DNA from 2 places in the Pectobacterium sp. 1950-15 genome. Region 2 is predicted to be linked to the other one. Evidence: predicted binding sites of a transcription regulator. Region 2 holds the regulator's gene; the other holds the start of a gene.
What was found. Region 2 encodes ArgR, which controls arginine synthesis, uptake and breakdown. Its sites were predicted from a motif close to ANTGAATAAAAATACANT; they were not measured.
Positions count from the first base shown of each region.

Region 1: a site for ArgR is predicted at 2,916-2,933, ahead of argF (ornithine carbamoyltransferase). Genes of this name have one in related genera too.

Region 1 covers NZ_JBBBQR010000002.1:264,942-270,658, forward strand. The annotation lists gene WCT94_RS03260 (YjgN family protein) at 166-1,347, opposite strand; gene WCT94_RS03265 (GNAT family N-acetyltransferase) at 1,767-2,270, shown strand; gene rraB (ribonuclease E inhibitor RraB) at 2,379-2,804, opposite strand; gene argF (ornithine carbamoyltransferase) at 2,966-3,973, shown strand; gene WCT94_RS03280 (helix-turn-helix transcriptional regulator) at 4,172-4,837, opposite strand; gene WCT94_RS03285 (helix-turn-helix transcriptional regulator) at 4,842-5,525, opposite strand.
Region 2 covers NZ_JBBBQR010000002.1:47,490-53,206, reverse strand. The annotation lists gene dnaG (DNA primase) at 1-1,724, opposite strand, end outside; gene rpsU (30S ribosomal protein S21) at 1,878-2,093, opposite strand; gene tsaD (tRNA (adenosine(37)-N6)-threonylcarbamoyltransferase complex transferase subunit TsaD) at 2,321-3,334, shown strand; gene argR (transcriptional regulator ArgR) at 3,443-3,913, opposite strand; gene mdh (malate dehydrogenase) at 4,383-5,321, shown strand; gene WCT94_RS02310 (helix-turn-helix domain-containing protein) at 5,391-5,654, opposite strand.

The DNA.
Region 1 (5,717 bases), 220 kb from region 2:
CCCTGAAGGGCCGCTGCACGCAGCGTTCAAATCTGCTCCCGGCAGATTTGTCACCCGAATCACTTACCTGAGTAAGCTCATCGGGATGAAATGAGAGACATCCTGTCTCTCACCGAAGGCCAGCCGTTGGCCTTCCTGAAACTCGAATTATTTAGAGTATATAACTTACAGACCGACGCCTAAATCGAGCGCCTGCACAGCTTCTTCGGCCAGTGCGCTGTTTGCCGCGTCCTGATGTGCCTGAACGTGCAGCAGTGCCAGATCGCCTTCAACCGCTGTTGCATTCGCGATATAGCGCGCATGACGAATTTCTGCCACAGGCGCTGCCCAACCCAAAGAGAAAATAGTGATCAGGCTATTGGTTATCAGCAGCCCCATGTAAGACAGCGTTTGCATGGAAGAGTGCAATTTCACATCGCCATTCAGCGACGTCTGGTTAAACAGATAATTACGCTGTGCGACTACCAGATAGCTGCTGGAAACCAGCACGCCCAGCAGCGCCACAATGAACATCATAATAAAATTAAAGGCATTGCTCAGTAGCATCGTCAGTATGAGATCTTCATTGCCGCCGCCCATCATAATGGTTTGGAACAGCGTGAAAATGAAGGAGCTCATGAACGACAGCGCTGCGAGCAGGAAAGGTACAAAAATCAGCAGGCTAACCAAGGCGAATTTAATAAATGCCGCTTTCGTCAATTCCGCTTTAAACGCTGTTTTGCCGAAGAACAGGTTATTCACATAGAAATCAAGCTGCATCATTTTCATGATGCCGTTTACCGCAGCAAACCCCGGAATAGCAATCGCCAGTGCAATCAACCCAATAAGGATAGGGCTATTGCTCTGCATACCAATCATGAACACAACAACCAGAGCGATATAAAAAGCCAGCATCAGCAGAATCGGGCAAAGCAGTAGTACCCAATATGCGCGGCCCGTCTGGCAGTGATAGTTAAAACGGACACCACGGTAGCTGGACATAATGGCGTTATAACGCCAGTTACGGATCACGATAACTGGAATCAGTGCCGCAAATGCCAGTGCGATAATAGTACCGAGCGTGGGTGATATCGCCAATATGATATAAAACAGAATGATTCCAGCGATAACCAGCAAACGCCCTTTGAGAATCTGAATGGGATCTGCATGGTAATCAAAACGGTCACCGTTAATTTCCGTGTTGCCATAAAAATAACGGCGGCGACGTACGGTAGCCCAGGCAGAATAAATTCCCAGAGTGATGACCGTTAATAACGCATTCACCAGCCAAATTGCAAAATATTCCCCAGCCTTACCATGAAACTGCACGCGATGCTGCGTGCTATTTTCTGAAGTATTGATTGTCATAAACCTTTCGTCCTAAAAGAAATAAGCCTAATAAAGCGCTTAAAAGCGTTACTGGCATACAAAAAGCGGCTTATTTAAGCACGTCTTGTTAACGACAACAATAAAAGTTAACAGTAATTAAACAACTGCATAGTCTTATAAATCGTAAGGAATAGTGCACCTTAATATTTATATCTTGAGATATTGCAGGAAATTTTACTTATATCTTAGATAATTCTAGCTTCAGGGTGTCGTGTTATGGCATTAACAGTAGAAAATGCTGACGCGTTAGTGTGGGTATGGAATAAAAGTCACTACAGAGACTATTCAAAACACAGCAGGAAGAACGGGGATAGGCGTTGCATCGATGTGGCCTGAAATGGTATTACAATCGACCAGAATCATTCCCCTCGTAAACCGTAAGAGCAAGAGTACGTATTATGACAACCGCGACCTTCGCCAATCTTCAGGTACGCCCAATCACCGCGCGAGACGATGCTGCTATCGCTCAGGTCATTCGTCAGGTTTCCGCCGAATTTGGTTTGACGGCCGATAAAGGCTACACCGTTTCCGATCCCAATCTGGACGCGCTGTTTGCCCTCTATAGCCAGCCGCAAAGCGCCTACTGGGTGATTGAATTCGAAGGCCGCGTGGTTGGCGGCGGCGGTATTGCGCCACTGGTCGCGGGTGAAGACGATGTGTGTGAATTGCAGAAAATGTATTTCCTGCCCGTCGCGCGAGGCAAAGGACTGGCGCGTCAGTTAGCGATACAGGCGCTTGATTTTGCACGTCAGCACGGCTTTCGCCGCTGCTATCTGGAAACAACCGGCCACCTGACCAGTGCAATCCGACTGTATGAATCGCTGGGCTTCGAGCTGATTCCGCACTCAATGGGCAACACGGGCCACACCGATTGTGAAGTGACGATGCTGAAAATGCTGTAATAGGCTGAAAGTACGGAAATAAGGCGTTGTCATGCCGAATAAAAAACGCCGCAGGATATTCCTGCGGCATTTAGTGAGGCGAGAGCTTCGAGATGAACGATTCAATAATTAATGGCGCTTGCCATCATCATCTTCATCATAAAAATCTTCATCATCCCCGTCCTCTTCGCCTTCACCATCTGGATCTTCGAAGTAGGTGCCCCACCCGTCGTAATTCACACCGTGGCGTTCTGCCAGCGCCAGCAGCTGTTCTACCTGTGCGTCGATCAGTTCCGCATTGAGCGCAACTTCACTGATGGCATCACAGCACATCAGCAACACGCCATCTTCCACTTCCAGCTCTTCCGCATCCGTCACTTCATAGCCCAGCTTGAAGGCTTCTACAGCGACTTTTTCCAACACTTCAAACTTCTCAGCAGAGAAATGGTGTTCAATGGTATAGAGCGCGTCAGGATCGCTGCCATCATCGAGCAGTTCTTCAATGATCAGGCGTGTCTCTTCCCGTTGTTCTTCCAGTAATTCGCGGTTTGCCATGCCTCAGTCCTCATTAATCGACGTAATATTGCTTATTGTCCCACAGCCCTGCGGCTTGCTCCACCACAAAGTTTGATATCACCACTTGAATTTGAATAATTACACATATAAAGTGAATTTTAATTCAACCGATGATGTTGAGCCACATGGAGATGTACATCATGCAACCGTTCTACAAGCGTCATTTTTTAAGGTTAATGGATTTTACACCCGCAGAAATTGCCAATCTTTTAGCCCTGTCAACGAAACTGAAAGCCGATAAAAAAAACGGGACAGAAGTCCGCCGCCTGCAAGGTAAAAACATCGCACTCATCTTCGAAAAAGATTCGACTCGTACTCGCTGCTCTTTCGAAGTTGCTGCATACGATCAGGGCGCGCAAGTGACCTATCTCGGCCCAAGCGGCAGCCAAATCGGCCATAAAGAGTCCATCAAAGATACCGCTCGCGTACTGGGAAGAATGTACGACGGCATTCAATATCGCGGCTATGGCCAGCAAATTGTTGAAACGCTGGCGCAATACGCGGGCGTTCCGGTCTGGAACGGGCTGACGAACGAATTCCACCCTACGCAACTGCTGGCAGATCTGCTGACGATGCAGGAGCATTTACCGGGTAAACCGCTGTCAGACATGACGCTCGTTTACGTGGGTGATGCGCGCAACAACATGGGCAACACCATGTTGGAAGCGGCGGCGCTGACCGGGCTGGACTTACGCCTTGTCGCACCAAAAGCCTGCTGGCCGGATGCCGGTCTGGTCGCAGAGTGTCAGGCGGCGGCGGCACAAACCGGCGGTAGCATTACGCTGACGGAAGATATCGCCGCTGGCGTTGCGGGCGCAGATTTCATTTATACCGACGTCTGGGTTTCCATGGGAGAACCGAAAGAGACCTGGCAGGAGCGTATCGCGCTGCTGAAGCCGTATCAGGTAAACATGGCGATGATCGCCGCAACGGGTAATCCGCAGGTGAAATTCCTGCACTGTCTGCCTGCGTTCCACGACGATCAGACGACAATGGGCCAACAAATGGCGGAACAGTATGGTCTGCACGGTGGAATGGAAGTCACGGATGAGGTCTTTGAATCCGCGCACAGCATCGTGTTCGATCAGGCGGAAAACCGTATGCACACCATCAAAGCGGTGATGGTCGCTACGCTGGTACAGGATTAAGATTTAGCCCGCCTTTGATGTGTTTTAAACACAGATCAGAGGTGGGAAACCCTTTCTCAGTGGGATCATTCCGTGTCGGTGTTCTCTCGCCGGATTCCAGGTATGAGAGCCTGAGAAAGGTACATAAAAAATCCGAAAACCAGGCGAGTTCCTGGATTCTTACACAGCAGTGTGATCGTTCAACTGAACCACAGCTCCTCAGGTAACCGATACATGCCCTTTTATCAGAAAAAAAGGAGGAATGTAGTTATCCCACCCTTTTTGGTTGCAGTGTTGGATCAGGGCTGTGCTGTTTGCCGCACCTGCTTTGTCACAGCAACGCGTTATCCTGTTACGAAGCGTTGAAGAACTTATACCGAGTATGCCCGGGATGCGGTTTTGCTTCACCCCGCTCTGCAGCAACAGAACGACTTCCCACTCTTTGTCTGTAAAAATATTTGCCGGTCGGGTGAACACAACGGGCTTCCTTTCGCATGGCATAAGAAAGGTTGAAAAATAAACATTGGTGATTTCTATGTAAGTGCAAATAATACCGTCATTGCCATCGTTGAGCCGCCAAGGACGCTTCTCCACCAGAAAAGACCTGAGTCTATTTCGTCTTCCGTAATCAAATGTTTTGAGGACGATACTCATTTCATTTGTGGTCAATATTTTTTGGTCGTCATACAGTATACGGTCATAGTGCTCGCTGACATCAGGCGTTAAGTCAGTGTCGAGACAGCCTAAAAGTTTATTCTCTGTTACGCCGAAATACTGACATACCCTTTTATTGCCATAAATATACCGGGAGTTGCAGTCCTTTATTGCCCAGCCAAACAAAGAGTTATCAAAGTAATACTCAACAGGAGTCAAATCTGGATCCATCAGGTTAGCCTCTGATAATGATATGTCCTTTTTTCAGAAAGAACAGCGGGATGTAGTTATCAAACTTGTTATATCTACAGTATTCCTTTAGGCCTGATAGTGAATTCAAACCTGTTTTTCTGTAGCAGCTCCGGAGTCTGCTGTTAACGGCATCAACGGTGATTGAGAGGATGCTGCTTATATCTTTAAGCATCATCCCACAGACCAGCAGGTAAATAACCTCCCATTCCTTCTCAGTAAATATTTCAGAAGGGGGCTCGAAGGTGGAGTGCTGCATTATTGTTCCATTTAGCAACGAGGTCGGCGTAATGATCCGAACATGTCTGACGCTAATCACTGTGCCTACACAGTTGCGATGTTCATCATAGATTGGCTCCTGAATATTGTAGGCAGGCTGCATTATTTTTTCCGTGCCTTGAATATGCGTGGTAATGGCTCTCACCGCCTTACCTGTGCGCTCTATCTCTCGTTCCTGCTGGTTAAAAATGTCTGCAAATTCAGCGACAGGAACAGGAACATCTCTAATGTTCAAACCTTCATAATCATAACGAGTTGATATGGTTTGCCAGGTTTTAAAGGTATTATTGACATAAATAAAACGAGAGTTTGTGTCTTTTATTGCCCAGCCGACGAGAGGATCGCCTTCGAACATGGCGATTAATCTGTCAGGTAATGTAATTTGTTTCATCAGTATGTCCCTACATAAAAATTACCCTACATAAAATATGCCGTACCTGATATGCACCTGTTTATCAAAACTAAAATAGAATAAAAAGTCTGTGACAGGCCAACACCAGGGAAAATATCCTACATAATTTAAATTAATAACATACCTATAATCAAAATATCGTGAAGTTTTCTAGCAAGAAAATGATTTTCT
Region 2 (5,717 bases):
GACCAAAGCTCTTTTTTTTCTTTGGCGTTGAGCCCATGCGTTCTGTCACGGGCAATCAATGTTTCTTGTCGCTGTTTCAACAGCTGATCGTAGAGCTCTGCCAGACTGATTCTGAACTTCTCATCGAGCTCTTCCTCTACGATCATATGGTTCCATGAAGCCATGGTTTCAAGCTGCTTGCGGTACTTGCTGTCGCGATATTTTTCCAACAGCAGACCCATGTTCATTCCAGGGCTGGCGTTGCAGGTTTTCACCAAATCCTGAAACAGCGATAAACCAGCCACTTTGTCTTCTTCAATCCCTTGCAGCGCAAGGTCAGGAACCTCTACCGCCAGCCTTGGGTTTTGTACTAAAAGCCCTATAAGTATACGCATAGTTGTGACTTTTAGTTGCGGCGGCTGGTAAGGTTGCGCCTGCTCTGCCACTTTAGGCAGTAGCCTGTCCAACTGGCTGTCGTCCAAAATACCCAGCTTGTTGCCGAGCTGCTGGCGCAAATACAGCCGCAGCGTTTCTCCCGGTACCTGACCTATCAGCGGCAGCGCCAGCGTGCTGAGCTTGGTACGGCCATCGGGTGAACTCATATCCACCTGCTGTTGCAGCGTCTCAAACAGAAACTGCGACAGCGGCAGGGCTTGTTCCATGCGCTGTTCAAAGGCGGCTTTGCCTTCTTTACGTACCAGCGTGTCGGGATCTTCACCGTCCGGCAGGAACATAAAGCGTAGCTGACGACCATCGTTCAAATAGGGTAGCGCAGTTTCCAGCGCACGCCATGCCGCTTCGCGTCCGGCACGGTCTCCGTCGTAACAACACACCACCAGATCGGTGGCGCGAAATAGTAACTGAATGTGATCGGCTGTCGTGGAAGTACCCAGCGACGCCACCGCATAATCAATACCAAACTGCGCCAGCGCCACCACATCCATGTAGCCTTCAACAACTAAGAGTCGCTTTAGCTCAGCGTGGCTTTGCTGCGCTTCATACAGGCCGTACAACTGGCGACCTTTATGAAAAATCTCTGTTTCCGGCGAGTTAAGGTACTTTGGCGTACCGTCGCCTAATACTCGTCCGCCGAAGGCAATCACTCGCCCCCGTTTGTCGCGGATGGGGAACATCACACGTTCGCGGAAGCGGTCGTACGTTCGGCCCTGATCGTTAGTCACCAGCATGCCGGCATCGTTCAATGTGCTGCGGTCGTCATTATTGCGGCCAAAGCGCTTTAAAACGTTATCCCAGCCGGGCGGGGCGAAGCCGATCGCAAAATGGCTGATAACCTCTGCGCTTAAACCGCGCTGTTGCAGATACTGCAACGCTGGCGTACCGACTGATTGGCTAAGTGCTTGTTGATAGAACCCGCTGAGCTGTCCCATCAATTCGTACAGACTTTGCCGCTGGTGACGCTCTAACTGGGTTGGGCCCGTGCCGCTTTCATAAGGCACTTCGAGGCCGTATTGAGTGGCCAGTTCTTCAATGGTTTCAACGAATTCGAGACGATCGTAATTCATCAAAAAATCAATGGCGTTGCCGTGTGCGCCACAACCAAAACAGTGGTAGAACTGTTTGTCACCGTTTACGGTGAATGAGGGGGTTTTTTCGTGATGGAATGGACAGCACGCATGGTAGTTTTTGCCCTGCTTTTTCAGTTTGACACGCGCGTCAATGAGATCGACGATGTCGGTACGAGCCAGCAGGTCATTAATAAATACGCGTGGGATTCGTCCAGCCATAAGCCCCTGATGTATATCTTTCTGTAAGGTGGTTACATTGGATATAGCTTATAAACGACAACAAGCCGCGCTTCCTTACGGAAAGCACGGCCTTCGTATGCAACTGCTAAGTCTGCGGATTAATCACGCGTTGGAGGGAAACCCTCCTGAAAATTAATACAGACGAGTGCGGCGTGCGTTTTCTCGAGCCAATTTCTTCGCGTGACGTTTCACTGCAGAAGCTTTAGCGCGCTTACGTTCTGTCGTTGGTTTTTCATAAAACTCACGACGACGAACTTCAGCCAGAACGCCTGCTTTTTCACAGGAACGTTTGAAGCGACGCAGAGCTACGTCGAACGGCTCGTTTTCACGTACTTTAATTACCGGCATGTGCCTCTCACCTCAATAAATTCGGTTTGCCGCTGGCCTTGTGCCAGCCTTTTCAAAATGGTGCGGAATTCTACTGCAAACGTGACGCCTTTGTAAAGCATTGTGGTGATCATAAAACACCCAACCACGGCCAGCGCAGAAATCAGGGCGCTTATGGTAGACTATCCACAGTTTGAAGCAAGCGGCATTCAACGAGCGCTTGTATCGTCATCAAAGTAGGAACAGCAATGCGCGTATTGGGTATCGAAACATCCTGTGATGAAACCGGTGTGGCCATTTATGACACAGAAACCGGTTTGCTTGCCAATCAGTTATACAGCCAGGTGAAATTACATGCCGATTACGGCGGCGTTGTGCCTGAGCTCGCCTCGCGCGATCACGTGCGTAAAACGGTGCCGCTCATTCAGGCTGCGCTGCGTGAAGCCGGGTTGCAGGCTGGTGATATCGATGGCGTGGCTTACACTGCGGGCCCCGGTTTGGTCGGCGCGTTATTGGTGGGCGCGACTGTCGGCCGCTCTTTGGCGTTTGCCTGGGATGTGCCGGCGATTCCTGTGCACCATATGGAAGGGCATTTGCTGGCACCGATGCTGGAAGATAATCCACCGGCGTTTCCCTTCGTGGCGCTGCTGGTTTCTGGTGGACATACGCAGCTCATCAGCGTGACGGGCATTGGTGAATACCGCTTGCTGGGCGAGTCGATTGATGACGCGGCGGGTGAAGCGTTCGATAAAACGGCGAAGCTGCTGGGGCTGGATTATCCCGGTGGGCCGATGCTGTCGAAAATGGCGCAGGCGGGTGATTCGCAGCGCTTTACGTTTCCGCGCCCAATGACCGATCGTCCCGGTCTGGATTTCAGCTTCTCTGGGCTAAAAACGTTTGCTGCCAATACGATTCGTAGCAATGGCGATGACGATCAAACACGTGCCGACATTGCTCGCGCATTTGAAGATGCCGTTGTGGATACTTTGGCTATCAAGTGTCGTCGTGCGCTGGATGAAACGGGCTTTAAGCGACTGGTCATGGCAGGGGGCGTGAGTGCAAACCGGACGCTGCGTCAGCGCTTAGGCGACGTGATGGCGAAGCGTGGTGGTGAAGTGTTTTATGCGCGTCCTGAATTCTGTACGGATAATGGTGCGATGATTGCCTATGCGGGCAGTGTACGTCTGGCGCATGGCGCCAGTCAGACGCTGGGTGTATCCGTTCGACCACGTTGGCCGTTGGCTGAACTGCCTGCGGTATGAGTGTTTTGGTAATAATCGCTACGTGTGGCGTGCCTACACGTAGCAAAGAAAACGTAGCGAAAATACTCAGTAAAGAACGAGTAATTAAACGGTAGCGGATAAGGGGAGTTACAGCTCTTGTTCGAATAGCACCAAAATAGCTTCGTAAAGCTGTTTGACGCTGAAGCCTCTTGCCGGGGTGGTGAAGATGGTGTCATCCCCCGCGATGGTGCCGAGAATTCCCTCTGACTTCCCGAGTGAATCCAACAGACGGGCGATGAGCTGCGCGGCTCCCGGGCTGGTATGGATGACGATGACCGCATCGTTATAGTCCACGTCCAGCACAAGGTTCTTCAATGGGCTGGAGGTAGTAGGAACGCCGAGTTCGGCTGGGAGACAATACACCATTTCCATTTTGGCATTACGTGTGCGCACGGCGCCAAATTTCGTCAGCATGCGTGACACCTTGGATTGGTTGATGTTTTCAAATCCTTCGTCTTGCAATGCCTGAACAATTTCACTTTGAGAGCTGAACTTCTCTTCCTTTAACAGCGCTTTGAACGCTTTAACGAGGTCTTCTTGTTTTGTCGAATTTCGCATTCTGCACCGGATTAATTGTTATGGTTAATCCTTCTATTATGCAGTTGTGTGAATTTTTATGCAATTAAATCGCGTATAATTCCAATCTATTTCGCCAGATATGTGCTAGTCGCTGTTTTCAAAAAAATTCGCCTTTTGGGGAGTCCGAAAAATGCGTCCTGCGTCACATAAAAGTAAATCAAATGTTATCAGAATGATGTTGTTTGGACGCCATCGATCGGTGTAATGTAGCGCACAGGTTAATTGCACGTGAATGAACACCGCGTTATAGCTCAATAGCTTATTAACTTTACTTACCTTTCAAACGAATGGTTGTTTTTGATTTATTATTAGAGACATAGCGTATTTTTGTCTCTCATGCCATTTGCAGAACGATGAGTAGACTGATCTTATCCCCATTTTTTATATTCTGTTTATAACCAAATGAATTCACGGCACTTTTTTATTTTACGATAATAAGGAGTTTAGGATGAAAGTTGCAGTTCTCGGAGCAGCAGGTGGTATCGGTCAGGCACTCGCACTCCTCCTCAAAACCCAGCTTCCTTCAGGTTCAGAACTATCCCTTTACGATATCGCGCCGGTCACGCCGGGTGTTGCCGTCGATCTGAGCCACATTCCTACAGCAGTGAAGATCAAAGGCTATAGCGGTGAAGATGCTAAACCTGCGCTTGCTGGCGCGGATATCGTGCTGATCTCCGCCGGTGTGGCACGTAAACCGGGTATGGATCGTTCCGATCTGTTCAACGTCAATGCGGGTATTGTGCGCAATCTGGTTGAGCAAATCGCGGTTACTTGCCCGAAAGCCTGTATCGGTATTATCACCAACCCAGTGAACACCACCGTTGCCATTGCAGCAGAAGTGCTGAAAAAAGCCGGTGTGTATGACAAAAACAAACTGTTCGGCGTTACCACGCTGGATATCATCCGTTCCAACACGTTCGTTGCTGAGCTGAAAGGCAAACAGCCGCAGGATATTAATGTGCCGGTTATCGGCGGGCACTCTGGTGTGACGATTCTTCCACTGTTGTCTCAAGTTCCTGGTATCAGCTTCAGTGAGCAGGAAGTGGCCGATCTGACCAAGCGTATTCAGAATGCGGGCACCGAGGTTGTTGAAGCCAAAGCAGGTGGCGGATCGGCAACGTTGTCTATGGGTCAGGCTGCTGCGCGCTTTGGCCTGTCTCTGGTTCGTGCGCTGCAAGGCGAAAGCGGTGTGGTGGAATGTGCATACGTTGAAAGCGATGGCAAGCATGCCCGCTTCTTCGCTCAGCCGGTGCTGTTGGGCAAAGACGGCGTCGTAGAGCGTAAAGACATCGGCACATTAAGCGCTTTTGAGCAAAACGCGCTTAGCAGCATGCTGGATACGCTGAAGCAGGATATTGAGTTAGGCGAGACGTTCATCAAGAATTAATCATTGAGATTCTTGTAATACGTGACGTTGAATAAAAAGCCGGAGATGTCGATCTCCGGCTTTTCTTTTTTAATCGGGACGGATGAGTTTTTTTCTGTCGATAAGCTCATTGGTTTCCGGATCGTAGTACCGGCTGGGCCAAATCTCTGATGGGTGAATACTCAGCGCATCGGCAATAAGCCATTCCCCTTTGGGCCAGGGGCGTGAGAGCGCGTTAGCTAACGTAGATGAGCTTAATCCGGCCGCTCGCGATACTGCCGCCAGCGTCGTGTTTTTCTTGCGCAGTGCAGCAATGATATCAGCGGGATGCCAGTCTTGTTTCCTTAAAATCATATTCCTTCCCTTATTTGCTATAAGACGACTGTGGATTAGTGGTATAAATAACGGATGTTAGTT